DNA from 2 places in the Streptosporangium sp. NPDC002607 genome. Region 2 is predicted to be linked to the other one. Evidence: riboswitches for the same ligand, from Rfam matches in the RefSeq annotation. Region 2 holds a riboswitch; the other holds the start of a gene.
What was found. Region 2 has a riboswitch for glycine ahead of gcvP (aminomethyl-transferring glycine dehydrogenase). Riboswitches for the same ligand answer to the same signal wherever they lie in the genome.

Region 1: it holds a riboswitch for glycine, as region 2 does, so the genes downstream of both, gcvT (glycine cleavage system aminomethyltransferase GcvT) here and gcvP (aminomethyl-transferring glycine dehydrogenase) in region 2, are expected to answer to the same signal.

Annotation. Positions count from the first base shown of each region.
Region 1 is NZ_JBSFWD010000017.1:153,713-162,639, reverse strand. Features, by position in the region: gene ACWD3H_RS20985 (aldehyde dehydrogenase family protein) at 1-75, shown strand, start outside; gene ACWD3H_RS20980 (3-oxoacyl-ACP reductase) at 81-845, shown strand; gene ACWD3H_RS20975 (gamma-glutamyl-gamma-aminobutyrate hydrolase family protein) at 985-1,680, shown strand; glycine riboswitch at 1,759-1,857, shown strand; glycine riboswitch at 1,860-1,944, shown strand; gene gcvT (glycine cleavage system aminomethyltransferase GcvT) at 1,985-3,076, shown strand; gene gcvH (glycine cleavage system protein GcvH) at 3,073-3,462, shown strand; gene ACWD3H_RS20960 (L-serine ammonia-lyase) at 3,533-4,909, shown strand; gene ACWD3H_RS20955 (hypothetical protein) at 5,047-6,828, shown strand; gene ACWD3H_RS20950 (DUF6286 domain-containing protein) at 7,053-7,691, opposite strand; gene ACWD3H_RS20945 (amino acid deaminase/aldolase) at 7,841-8,927, shown strand, end outside.
Region 2 is NZ_JBSFWD010000037.1:27,756-36,682, reverse strand. Features, by position in the region: gene gcvP (aminomethyl-transferring glycine dehydrogenase) at 62-2,917, opposite strand; glycine riboswitch at 3,100-3,192, opposite strand; gene ACWD3H_RS33010 (MerR family transcriptional regulator) at 3,208-3,828, opposite strand; gene ACWD3H_RS33005 (bifunctional nuclease family protein) at 3,973-4,443, opposite strand; gene ftsR (transcriptional regulator FtsR) at 4,523-5,173, opposite strand; gene ACWD3H_RS32995 (FHA domain-containing protein) at 5,200-5,712, opposite strand; gene ACWD3H_RS32990 (mannose-1-phosphate guanyltransferase) at 5,940-8,441, opposite strand; gene ACWD3H_RS32985 (CDP-alcohol phosphatidyltransferase family protein) at 8,445-8,927, opposite strand, start outside.

The sequences.
Region 1 (8,927 bases), on a different contig from region 2:
CTCGGCCGCGAGCTGGGACCGGACGCCCTGTCCGCGTTCACCGAGACCAAGAACGTCTTCATTTCCGAGGAGTAGAAGCGATGCTGCGTTTGCAGGACCGGGTGGCCGTCATCACCGGCGCCGGTAGCGGGATCGGCCTGGCCACCGCGCGCCGGTTCGCCGAGGAGGGCGCCCGCGTCGTGTGCGTGGACCTGGACGAGACGACCGGCGCGGCGGCCGCGGCCGAGGTCGGCGGCCTGTTCGTGAAGGCCGACGTGACCAGCGAGGACGACGTCGTCCGGATGTTCCAGACCGCGTTCGACAGCTACGGCAGCGTGGACATCGCGTTCAACAACGCGGGCATCTCACCGCCGGAGGACGACTCGATCCTGGAGACCGGCATCGACGCCTGGCGCCGGGTCCAGGAGGTCAACCTCACCTCCGTCTACCTGTGCTGCAAGCACGCCATCCCGTACATGCGGCGGCAGGGCAAGGGGTCGATCATCAACACCGCGTCGTTCGTGGCCGTGATGGGCTCGGCGACCAGCCAGATCTCCTACACCGCCTCCAAGGGCGGGGTGCTGGCGATGTCGCGCGAGCTGGGCGTGCAGTTCGCCCGCGAGGGCATCCGGGTCAACGCGCTCTGCCCCGGCCCGGTCAACACCCCGCTGCTGCAGGAGCTGTTCGCCAAGGACCCCGAGCGGGCACAGCGCCGCCTGGTGCACATCCCGATCGGCCGCTTCGCCGAGGCGACCGAGATCGCCGCCGCGGTGGCGTTCCTCGCCTCGGACGACGCGAGCTTCGTCACCGGCGCGGAGTTCCTGGTGGACGGCGGCATCTCGGGCGCCTACGTCACGCCACTCTGACCGCTCCCCGCCATCTCCGCCCCCGCCACCTTCGCGACCGGCGGTGGCGGGATTTGCCCAGGCCATACCCTGGCCCCGATAACGTGCGAGGACGTGGGCGGATGTCCCATGTCCCCGGCGTCCGCGTGAGAAAGAGATCATGTCCCGTCCCGTCATCGGCATCACCTGCTACGTCGAGCCCGCGAGGTTCACCGTCTGGGAGACGACCACCGCGCTGCTGCCGTACGACTACGTCGACCACGTGGCCCGCGCGGGCGGGCAGCCGGTGATCCTGCCGCCCGCGGGCGACCCCGCGACGCTCGTGGAGCGCCTGGACGGGCTGATCCTGGCCGGCGGCGGGGACGTCGGCCCGGAGCGGTACGGGCAGGAGCCGCATGAGCGGACCGGCTACGTCCGGCCGTTCCGCGACGACGCCGAACTGGGACTGGTCCGGGCGACGCTGGAGCGGGACCTGCCCTTCCTCGGCATCTGCAGGGGCATGCAGATCCTGAACGTCGCCCTCGGCGGCGGCCTCCACCAGCACCTGCCCGACGTGGTGGGCCACCAGGGGCACGCCCCGGCCCCCGGCAGCTACGGCAGGATGCCGGTGCGGCTCGCCCCCGGCAGCCTGACCTCGAAGGTCTTCGGGACCGAGACCGTGGACGTGGCCCACTACCACCACCAGGCCGTTGACCTGCTCGCCGAGGGCCTGACCGTGACCGCCCACGCCGAGGACGGCACGGTGGAGGCCGTGGAGGTGGAGGATCATCCGTTCGCCCTCGCCGTCCAGTGGCATCCCGAGACCGACGACGAGTCGGCCCTGTTCGAGGCGCTGGTCCGGCACGCCCGCTGCTGAGTGATTCGTGAAGGCCGGTGCGCGCCCGGGGATTTCGCTCGGCCGGTGCGGGCGGTTAGGCTGGCCTGCGACACCGATGAACCCCGCGCGGGAGAGTGTCCTGACATCCAGGCCAGGACCCCTGAAGGAGCAAGCCCTCCCCGCGAACCTCTCAAGGCAAAGGACCGTGCGGGTAGGTGCCTCTGGAAAGCAGGTCCCACGACCTCGCCGAAGGTGAAAGTCCGGTAAAACCCGGATGAAACTCTCAGGCACCAATGACAGAGGGGGAGGATGATCTCATCTGTCCCTTGTCTGAGGTGCGAACATGTCCCGACCTACGCCGCTGCGCGGCGTGCACGAGTCCCTCGGCGCGACGCTGACCGACTTCGCGGGCTGGCTGATGCCGCTCCGCTACGGCAGCGAGTCCGCCGAGCACAACGCGGTCCGCCAGGCGGCCGGCCTGTTCGACCTCTCCCACATGGGTGAGATCTTCGTGACCGGCCCGCAGGCCGCCGAGGCCCTCGACTACGCGCTGGTCGGCCACCTCTCCGCGCTGGCGCCCGGCCGCGCCCGCTACACGATGATCGTCGACGCCGGGGGCGGCGTGCTGGACGACCTGATCGTCTACCGGCTGGCCCCCGAAGAGTTCATGGTCGTCGCCAACGCCTCCAACTACCCCCGGGTGGCCGCCGAGCTGACCGAGCGCGCCAAGGACTTCGACGCCGCGGTGCGGGACCGCTCCGAGGAGTACGCGCTGGTCGCCGTCCAGGGGCCGCGCTCGGTGGAGATCCTGAGCACTCTCACCGACGCCGACCTGGACGGGCTCGGGTACTACGCGGGCCTGCCCGCCGTGGTGGCCGGACACGAGGTCCTCGTCGCCCGCACCGGATACACCGGCGAGGACGGCTTCGAGCTGTTCGTCGCGGCCTCGGCGGCGGAACCCCTCTGGACCGCCCTCATCGAGGCGGGCGCACCGCACGGGCTGGTCCCCGCCGGCCTGTCCGCGCGCGACACCCTCCGGCTGGAGGCGGGCATGCCGCTCTACGGCAACGAACTCTCCGCGGACCTCACTCCGTTCGACGCCGGGCTCGGCCGTGTGGTGAGGTTTGACAAGCCGGGCGACTTCGTCGGCCGGGCCGCCCTCGAACCGCTCAGGGACGTCCCGCCGGCCCGTCGTCTGGTCGGCCTGGTCGCGAGCGGCCGCAGGGTGCCCCGGCACGGGTATCCGGTGGTGGTCGCCGATGACGGCACGGTCGCCGGGGAGGTCACCAGCGGGGCGCCCTCCCAGACACTGGGCAGGCCCATCGCCATGGCCTACGTGGACAGCGGCCTGTCGTCGGGGCTGGCCGTCGACATCCGGGGCAGCCGCGAGCCGGTCGAGGTCGTCGAACTGCCTTTCTACAGGAGGAAAAAATGAGCAGCATTCCCGAGGACCTGCACTACACCAAGGAACACGAGTGGATCGGCGGCGTCGACGACGGCCTGACCCTCACCGTGGGCATCACCGCCTACGCCGCCGAGGCGCTGGGCGACGTGGTCTACGTGCAGGTACCCGAGGTAGGCGCGTCGATCGCCACCGGTGACGCCGTCGGCGAGGTCGAGTCGACCAAGTCGGTGAGTGACATCTTCGCACCGGTCACCGGCGAGGTCGTGGAGGTCAACCAGGCGGTCGTGGACGACCCCTCGCTGGTCAACAGCGACTCCTACGGCGACGGCTGGCTGTTCCGGGTACGTCTTGAGGGCTCCGCCGACGACCTGCTGTCGCCGGAGGAGTACACCGCGCTCACCTCGGGTGAGTCATAAGTTCGACGCCTCGCGTCACGGTCACGCGCGTCCCCGGGCGCGCGTGACCGTCCACGCTGGAAGGATTCAGATGACGATCAGTGTCTTCGATCTCTTCAAGATCGGAATCGGCCCGTCCAGCTCGCACACCGGCGGCCCGATGGCCGCCGCCCACAAGTTCGCCCGGGGTCTGCACCGGGACGGGCTGCTGGAGAAGACCGCGCGGGTGAGCGCCATCCTGTACGGCTCGCTCGGGCTGACCGGCAAGGGCCACGGCAGCGACAAGGCGGTGCTGCTCGGCCTGTCGGGCGAGAAACCCGAGCTGGTCGACGTCGACACGGTCGACGAGCGGCTGGCCGCCATGCGCGCCTCGGGCACCGTCCGCCTGTACGGCTCCCACGAGATCCCCTTCGTCATCGGCGAGGACCTCGTCTTCGAACGCAAGATCTCGCTCCCCCACCACCCCAACGGCATGCGCTTCACCGCCCTGTCGGAGTCCGGCGAGACGCTGCGCGAGAAGGTCTACTACTCGGTGGGCGGCGGCTTCGTCGTCGACGAGAACGCCACCGGCGCCGACCGGATCAAACCCGACGACACGGTCCTGCCGCACCCCTTCACCACGGCCGCGGAGCTGCTCGCCCAGTGCGCGGAGACCGGGCTGTCGATCTCCGGGCTGATGCTGGAGAACGAACGGGCGTTCGGCCGCACCGAGGCCGAGATCCGCGCCCAGCTGCTCGTCCTGTGGCAGGTCATGAGCGAGTGCGTGCGACGGGGCATCGGCAAGGAGGGCGTGCTGCCCGGCGGCCTGAAGGTCCGCCGCCGCGCCCACCAGCTCCACCGGCAACTGCGGAGCGAGCCGGGAGAGAAGGACTCGCTGCAGACGATGGACTGGGTCTCGCTGTTCGCCCTCGCGGTCAACGAGGAGAACGCCGCCGGCGGCCGGATCGTCACCGCGCCCACCAACGGCGCCGCGGGCATCATCCCCGCCGTGCTCACCTACTACGACCGCTTCGTCCGCGAATCCGATGACGAGGGGGTGATCCGCTTCCTGCTGACCGCGGGGGCGATCGGCGTGCTGTTCAAGGAGAACGCCTCCATCTCCGGGGCCGAGGTGGGCTGCCAGGGGGAGGTCGGCTCCGCCTGCTCGATGGCCGCCGCCGGGCTCACCGAGGTGATGGGCGGCACCCCCGAGCAGGTCGAGAACGCCGCCGAGATCGGTATCGAGCACAACCTGGGGCTGACCTGCGACCCGATCGGCGGCCTGGTGCAGATCCCGTGCATCGAGCGCAACGCCGTCGCCTCGATCAAGGCCATCGCCGCGGCCAGGATCGCGCTGCGCGGCGACGGCCGCCACTTCGTCTCGCTGGACAAGGCCATCAAGACGATGCGCGACACCGGCCGCGACATGCTCGACAAGTACAAGGAGACCAGCCGCGGCGGGCTCGCGGTGAACGTCATCGAGTGCTGAACGCTTCCCCAGATCCACGCTTCAGATGAGGAACGCCGCATAGAACTCGATCGCCGCCAAATTTCGCATCACGTATGGGCCCCTCCCGTCCCGCGCCTATGCTGGGTGGCCATGTCCGCGGGACTCGGGAGGTCGTGGTGGTAACGGGAACGCACCCGGCGAACCGTGCCTCGCGGGTGCTCCGTTTCTTCGGGGCACACTGGCTCTTCATCGCCGCCCTGCTGGCCGGCGGCTGCCTGCGCGCCCTGGCCGTGCTCGGCTACCGGCCCGCCCTGTGGTTCTGGGCCGACTCCTTCGTCTACCTGAACGCCGGGCTCGACCCTCGCCCCCTGGAACCCCGTCCCGGGGGCTACTCGCTGTTCCTGTGGATCCTCAAGCCGCTGGCCAGCGTCCAGGCCGTGGTCGTCGTCCAGCACCTGCTCGGGCTGGCCGTGGCGCTCTGCGTCTACCTGCTGCTGCGCAGGCTGGGCCGCCTGCCGGGATGGGGCGCGACGCTCGCCGCGCTGCCGGTGCTGCTGGACGCCCACCAGATCCAGCTCGAACACCTCGTCATGGCGGACCTGCTCTTCCAGTTCCTGGCGGTGCTGGCGGTCACCCTGCTGCTGTGGCGGCAACGCCCGGCCGCCTGGGTCGCGGCGCTGGCCGGCCTGCTGCTGGCCGCCGCGACGGTCACCCGGACCATCGGGCTGCCGCTGATCGCCGTGGCGCTGGTCTGCCTGGTGATCCGCCGGGCCGGGTGGCGGGCGGTCGTCTCCGCGACCCTGACCGCCGCCATCGGCCTGGGCTCGTACGCCGCCTGGTTCGAATCCGAGCACGGCAGCTACGCGCTGACCCGGGGCAACACCTTCCTGTGGGCGCGGACGATGACCTTCGCCGACTGCGCCAGGATCCAGCCGACCGGCCCCGAGGCGGCCCTGTGCCCCGTCGAACCGGTGGGACAGCGCGCGGCGCCGCCGGTCTACATCTGGGACGGCGCCTCACCGCTGAACAAGGTCAAGGGCGGCTGGGCCGAGCGCGACGCGCTCGCCGGCGCCTTCGCCACCCAGGCCATCAAGGCCCAGCCGCTGGACTTCCTGCGGGCGGGCCTCGACGACGCGGTCCACATCTTCGACTGGACCCGGCGCGTCTACCCGACCCCCGGACCGCAGAGCGCCTACGTCTTCCCCGACACGCTGCGCCCCTTCCCCACCGAGGCCGCCTCGCAGGGGAAGACCGCCGAGCAGCTGACCGTGGCCTACCAGGGCGTCTCGGGAGCGCCGACGATGGCCGAGCCGTACGCGGGCTGGTTGCGCGGTTACCAGGAGTACGGCTTCGTGCGCGGCCCGTTCCTCGCGGTGATCTGCCTGATCGGCCTGGTCGGCGTGCTGATGCGGCTGCGGCGGCTCGGCGGCGCGGTGCTGCTGCCCTGGGCCGCGGGGACCATGCTGCTGATCCTGCCGCCCTTCATCGCGGCCTTCGACCACCGCTACGTGGTGCCCGCGCTCCCGCTGGTCTGCCTGGCCGCCGGGCTGGCCTTCGGCGTCCGGCACCAGGAGAGTACCCCCGAGGAACCGGCGGAGGAGGAACCGGACTTCGAACCGGACTACGGCAGGACCGCCGAGCGGCCGGTGTACGCGAGCCCCGTCGCGGAGCCGGCGTACGACAGGTCAGCGGCGGCGGACGTGCAGACGAACCATCGCGCCGAGTTCTACCTCCCCGAGAGCCCGTCTGACCTTCCCCACCGCGTCCTTGTTCAGCCGCGCCACGAGCCTGCCGACATCGGTCCCCGGCGCGCAGCCCACACTGATTCGCAACCGCTCGTGCCTTACGTACCTGACCCGAATCCGGACGAGCCCTTCGACTTCTTTAAGGGCAACAGCGAGCATGGCGGTCCCCGTTCCGGTCCGCCCGCCCCACCGTCCCCAGCCCAGGGCGTGTAGCAGCCACCGCACCGCCAGCAGCGCGAGCACCACCAGCAGCAGCCCGACCAGCCAGCCCAGCCACGGATGCGCGGCCAGCCAGCCGGGGAACCCCCCGCGCACGAGCCTGGCCCCGGGCGGCTGACCGGGCAGGTCGCCACGTCCCCGCAGGAAGGTGTAGAGACCGGCGCAGACCAGCACCGCGCCGGTGACGGCCAGGCCGATCCGGTTGCCGAGATACGGTCTCATCTGACCCTCCGCCTGCGCAGCCGCACCACGACGTCGCCCGCGCACATCGCGCCCAGGCCCGCCATCCGGTCGCCCACCGCCGCGCCCACCCCGCGCAGCACCGGCCCGGTCCGCTCGGCCTCGGTGAACACGGTGACCTCGACGATCCGCGACGCGAGCCGGACCCGTGCCCCGCTCACCTCCTCCACCGACGCCGCCGCCTCCCCCAGCGTGCGGCAGAGCCCGGACCTGGTGATCCCGATCACCATGTGCGGATCTCCCGACTCCAGCGGCACCAGCCTGGGTCGTCCCGGCAGGGCCGCGAGCCCGAGCATCAGCAGGCCCGCCGCCATGGCGAGCACCGCCATGGCGAACACGACGGGGTCCGACCAGCTCCACGAGCCGGCCCCGTTGACGAGCCGCCGGTAGGGCATTCGCGCGACGGGCGACTCCATCAGCAGGCCCACGGTCACCGAGGCCGAGACCGACAGCACGACGGACGCCACCAGCGCCGCCGGCACGCCCGCCGGGGTTCTCCCCGGCCGAAGCAGCCGCACCGACCTGCGGCGGACGTCCTGAAACTGCTCGGCCGCCCTGCCTCCCGCGCTCCCGGTGCTCCCCGAGCCCGCCAGGACGTCCTGGAGAGTAGTCGTCATTCGGTCAGGTGTACGCGTTCCGGCGGGGTCGAGGCCGGGATCAACCGCCCTCTTGCGCGATCTTGGGACCCTCCTGGTGGGAGTATTGAGCACCTCTCCAGCAACATGAATACTACTCATATTCTTTCGAGCCAGGTTATCCTGCGAACATGGACGACCTCCAGCGCTACAACCGGGCCACCGCACACCTGGACCCCCCCTTCGCCGTCCTCGACCTGCCCGCCCTGCGCGCCAACGCCGAGGGAATGCTCCACCGGGCTCACGGCAAGCCGATCAGGGTCGCGAGCAAGTCCATCAGGTCCCGGGCCGTGCTCGAACGGATCCTCGCCATGGACGGCTTCACCGGGATCATGGCCTTCACCCTCCCCGAGGCCCTCTGGCTGGTCTCCACCGGAATGCGGAACGTGCTCGTCGCCTACCCCACGGTGGACCGCGCCGCGCTCGCCGAGCTGGCCGCCGAACCGCTCGCCGCACGGGAAATCACCATCATGGTGGACCGGATCGACCACCTCGACCTCGTCGACTCCGCCGTCGCCGGCGTCCACGACCGCCAGGAGATCCGGCTCTGCCTCGACATCGACGCGGGCTACCTCGCCTTCGGCGGCCGGTTCCGGGCGGGCGTCCGCCGCTCCCCCATCCGCGAGAGCGACCAGGCCGCCGACCTGGCCACCCAGATCGCCAAACGCCCCGGATTCCGCCTCGTGGGCCTGATGGCGTACGAGGCGCAGATCGCCGGGGTCGGCGACGACCCCCCCGGCAAGCCCGCCCTCACCCGGGCCATCCGCCTGATGCAGACCCGCTCCCAGCGCGAGCTGATCACCCGCAGGGGCCGGATCGTCCAGGCCGTCCGCCAGATCACCGACCTGGAGTTCGTCAACGGCGGCGGCACCGGCAGCATCGAGAAGACCGCCAGGGAAAGAGCCATCACCGAGATCGCCGCCGGCTCCGGCTTCTTCCACCCCCGCCTGTTCGACTTCTACCGGGGCTTCGGCGGCCACCCCGCCGCCCTCTTCGCCCTGCCCGTCGTACGCCGCCCCGCACCCGGCGTCGTCACGGTCCTCGGCGGCGGCTACCCGGCCTCCGGTGCCCCCGGCGCCGACCGCCTGCCCCAGCCCTACCTGCCGTGCGGGCTGCGATACGACCCCAACGAGGGAGCCGGCGAGGTCCAGACCCCCCTGGTCGGACCGGCCGCCGAGGACCTGCGCACCGGCGACCGGGTCTGGTTCAGGCACGCCA
Region 2 (8,927 bases):
TCCGTCCTCCCGCATTCCCTACGGATACGTGGTTCTCGCGAGACGCGGGCCGCGGTGCGGATCAGTCTTCGTACGCCTCCAGGGGAGGGCAGGAGCACACCAGGTTGCGGTCGCCGTAGGCCTGGTCGATGCGGCGGACCGGCGACCAGTACTTGCCCTCGCGCAGCGAGGGCAGCGGGTAGGCCGCCTCGGTGCGGGTGTAGGGGTGCTCCCACTCGTCGGCGACGAGGCTGCCGGCCGTGTGCGGGGCGTTGCGCAGCGGGTTGTCGACCCTGTCGTAGGCGCCGGAGGCGACCTTCTCGATCTCACCGCGAATCGCGATCATCGCCTCGCAGAACCGGTCGAGCTCGGCCAGGTCCTCGCTCTCGGTCGGCTCGATCATCAGCGTGCCGGCCACCGGGAAGGACATGGTCGGCGCGTGGAAACCGTAGTCGACGAGGCGCTTGGCCACGTCGTCGACCGTCACCCCGGTCTCCTTGGTGATCTGGCGCAGATCGATGATGCACTCGTGGGCGACGAGGCCGCCGCGGCCGGTGTAGAGAACCGGGTAGTGGGGGCCGAGCCTGCGGGCCAGGTAGTTGGCCGACAGGATGGCCTGCTCGGTGGCCGCCTTCAGCCCGTCGGCACCCATCATCCGGATGTAGGCCCAGGAGATGGGCAGGATGCCCGCGGAGCCGTACGGGGCGGCCGAGACCGGGCCGACCGCCGAGCCGCCGCGCAGCGGGTGACCGGGCAGGTAGTCGGCCAGGTGGGCGCGGACCGCGACCGGGCCGACACCGGGGCCGCCGCCGCCGTGCGGGATGCAGAAGGTCTTGTGCAGGTTGAGGTGGGAGACGTCCGCCCCGAACTCGCCCGGCCTGGCCAGGCCGACCAGCGCGTTGAGGTTGGCGCCGTCGACGTAGACCTGCCCGCCGGCCTCGTGCACCAGCTCGCAGACATCGACGATCGTCTCCTCGTACACGCCGTGCGTGGACGGGTAGGTCACCATGATCGCGGCAAGCCGGTCGCGGTGCTTTTCGATCTTCGCGACGAGGTCGTCGAGGTCCACGTTGCCGTTGTCGTCGCAGGCGACCACGGCGACGCGCATGCCGGCCATCACGGCGCTGGCGGCGTTCGTACCGTGCGCGGACGAGGGGATCAGGCAGACGTCACGATCCGACTCGCCACGCGCCGTGTGGTAGGCGCGGATCGCCAGGAGACCGGCGAACTCGCCCTGGGAGCCGGCGTTCGGCTGGATCGACACGGCGTCATAACCGGTGACCTCGGCCAGCCAGCGCTCCAGCTCCCCGATCAGTTCGGCGTAGCCCGCCGCCTGGTCCTCCGGCGCGTACGGGTGCAGCCCGGCGAACTCCGGCCAGGTGATCGGCTCCATCTCGGTGGTCGCGTTGAGCTTCATGGTGCAGGAGCCCAGCGGGATCATCGACCGGTCCAGCGCGACGTCCTTGTCCTGGAGCCTGCGCAGGTAGCGCAGCATGGCCGTCTCGGAGCGGTGGCTGTGGAAGACCGGGTGGGTGAGGTAGTCGCCGACCCGCGCCAGCGCGCCGGGCAGCGCGTCGTGCGCGGCGGCGTCCAGGTCGGCCAGCACGGTGCCGCTGACCTCGAAGGCGGCCAGGACCTGCTCCAGATGGAGAACCTCGGTCCTCTCGTCGCAGGTGACGCCCACGTGGTCGGCGTCGACCAGGCGCAGGTTGACGCCGTTCTCCCGGGCCGCGGCGACGACTCCGGCGGCACGTCCGGGCACGCGGGCGAGCACGGTGTCGAAGAAGGTGTCGTGGACCACCTCGACGCCGCCCTGGCGCAGCCCCTCGGCGAGCACGGCGGCGTGCCGGTGGATGCGGCGGCCGATCCTGCGCAGGCCCTCGGGGCCGTGGTAGACGGCGTACATGCCGGCGATCACGGCGAGCAGCACCTGCGCGGTGCAGATGTTGCTGGTGGCCTTCTCCCGGCGGATGTGCTGCTCGCGGGTCTGGAGCGCGAGCCGGTAGGCGGGACGTCCCTCGACATCCTGGGAGACGCCGACCAGGCGGCCGGGCAGCTGGCGCTGGAGGCCGTCACGGACCGCCATGTAGGCGGCGTGCGGACCGCCGAAGCCGAGGGGGACGCCGAAGCGCTGCGAGGAGCCGACCGCGATGTCGGCGCCGAGCTCGCCCGGCGCGGCCAGGAGGGTGAGGGCGAGCAGGTCGGCGGCGGCGACCACCTGGGCACCGCACGCGTGGGCGGCGTCGGCGATGGCGCGGAAGTCGCGAATCCTGCCGCTGGCGCCGGGGTACTGCACGAGCACGCCGAAGCAGTCGGGGAGCCCTCCGGTGAAGTCGCTCTCGACCAGCTCGATGCCGAGCGGCTCGGCACGGGTGCGCAACACCGCCTTGGTCTGCGGCAGCACGTCGGCGTCGACCACGAACACCTTCGACGAGGTGCGGCCCGCGCGGCGGGCCAGGGTCATCGCCTCGGCCGCGGCGGTGGCCTCGTCCAGCAGGGAGGCCCCCGCGACGTCGAGGGCGGTCAGGTCGGAGACGACGGTCTGGAAGTTGATCAGGGCCTCCAGCCGGCCCTGGGAGATCTCCGGCTGGTAGGGCGTGTACGCGGTGTACCAGCCCGGGTTCTCCAGGAGGTTGCGGCGGATGACACCCGGGGTGATCGTGTCGTGGTAGCCCAGGCCGATCATCGAGGTGAGCACGGTGTTACGCCCGGCGAGGACCCGCAGCTCGGCGAGGGCCTCGGACTCCCCTGCCGCCGGGGGCAGACCCAGCCGGGCGAAGGAGCGGATCGCCTCGGGCACGGCCACCGCGACCAGGTCGGCGACGGAGGCGAATCCGACCGCCTCCAGCATGCGGGTCTGGTCGGCGTCGTCGGGCCCGATGTGACGGGTCGCGAACGGCGGAGGGGCGAGTTCGCTGAGCGATGACAGATCGGTCATGAGAAGCCTCTCGGGCGGGGTGGAGACCGGTGCTGGGCGCGGGCATATGCCGGTTCTCCCCCTCTGTCATCACGACTGTCATCACGACGTGGTCGCTACCTGAGAGCTTCACCTGCCCTTGCCGGGAGGCTTGCACCGTCGGTGAGACGCACCTGGCGGGCACGTCTGCTTTCCAGAGTTGCCTCGTCCGTGCGGTACAGGGTGCCTGAGAGATTCCGGGGAGGTTGCTCCTTCGGCGCCCCGATCGCGGTCGGGGTCTCTCCCGCACAGGGTCAATGGCGAGTCCGAGTTTACCCGGTTCGTCGTGCTCTGCGACGACGGGCCAACTCATCGGCCTGATGATCGCCTAAAGGGCCCCCGCCCGACTCCGCGCGTTCGCCGGGAAGATCCGCGAGAGAGCCCTCCACCTCCTGCCACACCCGTCCCAGCGCGATACCGAAGACTCCCTGGCCCCCCTGAAGCAGGTCGATGACCTCGTCCGGCGAGGTGCACTCGTAGACGCTCACCCCGTCGCTCATCAGAGTGATCTGGGCCAGGTCGTTGACACCCCGCTCCCGCAGGTGCTGCACGGCGATGCGGATCTGCTGGAGGGAGACACCGGTGTCGAGAAGGCGCTTGACAACCTTGAGGACCAGAATGTCACGGAAGCCGTACAGCCGCTGGGAGCCGGAGCCGTGGGCGGCTCTCACGGTGGGCTCGACCAGGCCGGTGCGCGCCCAGTAGTCGAGTTGCCGGTAGGTGATTCCTGCCGCCGAACAGGCCGTCGGCCCCCTGTAGCCGATGTCGGCGGGCACTTTCACCGGTTGCCCGTCGAACAGCAGACCCTCTTCACCCGCGCGCTGACGTGCCGACTGGCGCCGTTCCGGGTCATCCTGGTCGGCGTTTCTACCCTCGCCGCTGCTGACCGCCACGCGGACCTCCGGCTTTCTCTCATCCCACGGCCTGATCTGGGGGTTTACGCACGACCGCAGGTTTCACTTGCACCGTAGGACTGGGGCCAAGTCCAGTCAACGACCCCACCCGGCGCGTCGTGAAGCGTAAATGCACCGAAATTCCTACCCCGCGCGGCCGAAGTCCTCGGGCGTGATCGTGTCAAGGAACTCCCTGAACTTCTCCACCTCGTCCTCCTGGTCGTCAGGGATGATCACCCCTGCCTCCCGTACCACATCCTCACTCGCGAAGATACGTGCACCGGTGCGAAGTGCCAAGGCGATCGAGTCGGAAGGACGCGCGCTCACCTCGACCCCGTTGGAGAACACGAGATCCGCGAAGAAGATGCCGTCGCGTAAAGCGACGATGTTGACAGTGTTCAACCTGACTCCGAGCCCTTCGAGCACGTCCCGGAACAGGTCATGGGTAAGTGGCCGGGGTGGTGGTTCCTCGGCCTGGGCCATGGCGATCGCCGTGGCTTCCGTCATGCCGATCCAGATAGGTAGGTAACGCTCCCCATGCGTCTCTTTCAGCAGGACGATCGGCTGGTTGGAGGGCATTTCAACTCGAACGCCCACGACCTCCATCTGCAACACGGGCTGCTCCGTCTTCGCTGGATTCCGACCGGTTTGTTCAACGTAACACTCGTGGGGGTACGAGTGCCTGGTCAGGCTCTCACCGGCCCAGTGCCCCACGGACTCCGGAACGCAGCAACGAGGCGTGCAATTCCAGCAGGAGACCGGAGATCTCCCTCGCCGTCTCGTCCGCCTGGTCGATCGCGCCGGGGCCGCGACGGCGCAGCAGCGGGGCGACGGCCTGTTCCACCAGCCCCGCCTCGCGTTCCGCGGCGGCCTTGACCGCCCGCAGGTGGCGGGCACGCAGGCCGAAGGCGGCCAGGGCGCCCACACTGCGGGCCACGACCAGTGCCTCGGCGTCGTAGTAGCGGGCCACGGCGGCCAGCAGACCGTAGTCCTCCAGCTCGGTGAGGGTCTCCTCGTCGAGCTCCGCGGCGGCGAGGAACTCCTCGCGGGTGAGGCGGACCTCGGGGGGCGCGTCGTCGGGGACGGCGCGCGGCCGGGCCGCCGGGCGCTCCTCGCGGTCGGCCGCCTCCAGATGATCCTTGATCACGCGCAGCGGCAGGTAGCGATCACGCTGCTCGCTGAGGATGTAGCGGAGCCGCTCGACGTCGGCGTAGGTGAACTTGCGATAGCCGGAGGGACTGCGCTCCGGCTCGATCAGCCCCTCGCCCTCCAGGAAGCGAATCTTGGAGATGCTGACGTCGGGGAACTCGCCCTGCAGGAGAGCGAGCACCTCCCCGATGCTCATGTGCGCACGAGCGGCCTGCGAGCTCATCATCCTCCAGCGGCGCCGCGGGTGAGGAAGACGAGGCGGAACTTACCGATCTGCACCTCGTCCCCGCCGTACAGCGGGACCTCCTCGATGCGCTCACGATTGACGTACGTGCCGTTCAGGCTACCGACGTCGCGGACCGTGAAGACACCGCCGCCGCGCCGGTAGAACTCCACGTGACGGCGCGAGACCGTGATGTCGTCGAGGAAGATGTCGCTCTCGGGGTGGCGGCCCACGGTGGTGAGGTCGCTGTCGAGCAGGAACCGACTGCCGGCGTTGGGGCCGCGCATCGCGACCAGCAACGCGGTGCCGGCGGGCAACTGCTCAACGGCCTGCCGCTCGGCGAGAAGCGTCTCACCGGTCTCCGCCTCGTAGGCCTCGATCCCGGAGAGGGAGATCGTCGACGTGCTGTCTCCGGGGGTGTCGGACCTGGTAAGCGGCGACCCGCATCGTGAACAGAAACGGGCATCCTCAGGATTGGCATGACCGCACTGCGTGCAGTAGACGCTCGGCATCGATCGGCTCGGCCTCCTACCGCGAAGACGCGGCAACGGTGCTCAGTGATGCGCGCCTCGCTTCTTCGCTTCTCAAGTGTTTTCTCAGACTGCGAATGCCGCAACATACAGTGATGAGGCGCGAAGGTCAAGGTTGACGCTGAACCGCGGGTACGGTCGGTGACAAAGTTACAGGGGACGCTGCCCCTGGTCCATGGCGCCGCGCGGTATTTGTCGCGCGGGCCGCCTCAACCGCCGGCGGCCTCCTCCACCACCCGCGCCCAGCGCTCGATCAGGGTCTGGGCGGAGTCGACGTCGAACCCCTCGGCCCACAGGTGGGTCACCGCCTCGGTCGGGTCGGGCAGCACCAGGGTCCAGCTGCCGTCCTCCGCGACGACCCGCACCCCGTCGGTGGTGTCGATGCGGTGGTGCTCGGCGGCCTCGATGACCGAGCGCATCACCGCCCCCTTGGCCGCCCACGGAGTCGGCACGGTACGGCGCAGCAGCTTGGCCTCGGGTATCCTGGCGTCGATCTGGCTGAGCGAGAGCCGGGTCCTGGCGACCAGTCCGAGCAGGCGCAGGAACACCGCCAGGCCGTCCACCGTGGGGCCGAACTCGGGCACGATGAAACCACCGCGCCCGTCGGCCGCGAAGATCATCTCCGGACCCCTGGCGGCGGCGGTGAGCGCGTCGATCGCGGTGGACGTCCACTCGGCCTGGACCCCGTGGAACCTGCAGACCTGCTCGGCCACCCGGGTGGTGGTGACCGGCAGTGCCACCCTGCCGCCGCGGCGCTCGGCCGCGACCAGGTCGAGCACCACCAGCAGGGCGCGCTCCTCGCTGATCAGCTGGCCCATCTCGTCCACCAGCGCGACCCGCTCGCCCACCGGGTCGAAGCGCACGCCGAAGGCCGCCCTGGAGGAGCTGACGAGCTCTGACAGGCGCTGCAGGTCGCGGCGGCGCTCGGCGAGGGTCTCGGTGGGCGAGGCGTCGTCCAGCCGGTTGTTGACGGTCAGCACGTCCACCCCGACCCGGCCGAGCAGGCTGGGCAGCACCAGCGAGGAGGTGCCTCCCGCGCAGTCGACCACGACCTTCATGTCGGCGTCGCGGACCCCGTTGATGTCGACCAGGCGTAGCAGCTCGTGCGTGTAGTCCTCCACCGCCCTGGCGGGGAAGCTCAGCTCGGCGATCTCGCCGGGGAAGGCGCGGCGGAACTCCTGCCGGGAGAAGACCCGGTCCAGCTTGCGCTGGGCCGGCGGCGACAGGTCCGCGCCGTGCTCGTCCATGAAGACGATGTCGACGCTCTGCGGGTCGCCGGGGGTGGTGCGCAGCGCGATGCCGCCTACCGCGTTCTCCCTGGCGGTGTGGAAGCGTGCCACGGGGAGCGGGGACGCCTCCAGGTCGAGCACGTTGATCGCGCTGGCGTTGAGGGCGCTGATCACGGCCCGCTTCAGCGCCCGCGCCGCGCGGGAGGAGTCGCGGGAGGTGATGACCGAGGCGCCCTTCTTCAGGGTGGTGGCGTAGGCGCTGGCGAGCCGCACGCACAGCTCGGGGGTGATCTCCACGTTGACCAGCCCCGAGACCCCCCGGGGGCCGAACAGGTTGCGCTGGGCGCGCGGCTCCCAGATGACGCTGTTGTTGATCACCGCCCCGGCCTCGATGGTCTTGAACGGGTAGATCTTGACGCCGGAGGAGATGTACGCCTCGGCCTCGATGATGCACTCGTCGCCGATGACGGCGCCCTCCTCGACCCTGGCCGCGGTCATCAGGTCGGTGTTCTTGCCGATCACGCAGCCGCGCAGGTGGGCGCTGGGCCCGATGTAGACGTTGTCGTGGACGACCGCGCGGTGCAGGAAGGCGCCCTCCCTGACCACCGCGTTGCTGCCCAGCACGGTGTACTCGCGCAGCTCGGCCCCCGCCTCGACCTTGGCGTAGTCGCCGACGTAGAGCGGGCCCTTGAGGATGGCGTCGGTGTCGACCGAGGCTCCCTCGGCCACCCAGACGCCCGGCGAGACCTCGAAGGCGTCGATGTCGACCTTGACCCGGCCCGACAGGACGTCGGCCTGGGCCTTGAGGTAGCTCTCGTGGGTGCCGACGTCCTCCCAGTAGCCGTCGGCCACGTAGCCGTACAGCGGGGCTCCGCGCTCCAGCAGCCGGGGGAACACGTCTCCCGACCAGTCGACGGACTCCCCCGCCGCGATCTCGTCGAGGACCTCGGGCTCCATCACGTAGATGCCGGTGTTGACGGTGTCGGAGAAGACCTGGCCCCAGGTGGGCTTCTCCAGGAAGCGCTCCACCCGCCCCTGGTCGTCGACGATGACGATGCCGAACTCCAGCGGGTTGGGAACGCGCTTGAGCCCGATCGTGACCATCGCGCCGTTCTCGCGGTGGAAGCGGATCATGTCCGTCAGGTCGATGTCCGTCAGCGCGTCGCCGGAGATGACCAGGAAGCGGTCGTCGCGCAGCCGGTCCGCGGCGTTCTTGACGCTGCCCGCGGTGCCGAGCGGTGTGTCCTCGGTGGCGTAGTACAGGCTCATGCCGAGCTCGTCGCCGTCGCCGAAGTAGTTGCGGACCAGGGCCGCCAGGAACTGCACGGTGACCACCGTCTCGGTGAAACCGTGCCGTTTCAGGAGGCGCAGCACGTGCTCCATGATCGGCCGATTGATCACGGGCAGGAGAGGCTTGGGCTGGTTCGCGGTCATCGGCCGGAGCCGTGTACCCTCCCCGCCCGCCATGACGACGGCCTTCACGGATCACCTCTTAAGGCGTTTGGCCTCGCTTGTCAGCTGACGCACCTGTACCCAATACAGCACTCCGGACCACCAGTACAGGCCTGTGCCCCAGATGGCCAGGGACCAGCCGACGATCCGGGCGGGATCGGCGTACCAGGCGTCGTGGTGGGCGAGGAAGAGCAGGGGGAAGGCGTAGAGGAGGTTGGCGGTGGCGGCCTTGCCGAGGAAGTGCACGGGCAACGCCGGGCCGTAGCCGAGGCGGCGCAGGATGAGCGGGATGCCCAGCAGCATCACGTCGCGCAGCGGGATGGCCAGCGCCAGCCACCAGGGGATGATCTCGCGCATGGCGAGGCCGAACAGGGTGGCCAGGATGTAGAGCCGGTCGGCCAGCGGGTCGAGCAGGCGGCCGAGCCGGCTGGTCTGGTTCCAGGCGCGGGCGATCTTACCGTCGAGCCAGTCGGAGAACCCCGCCAGCATCAGCAGCGCGACGGCCCAGCCGTCGGC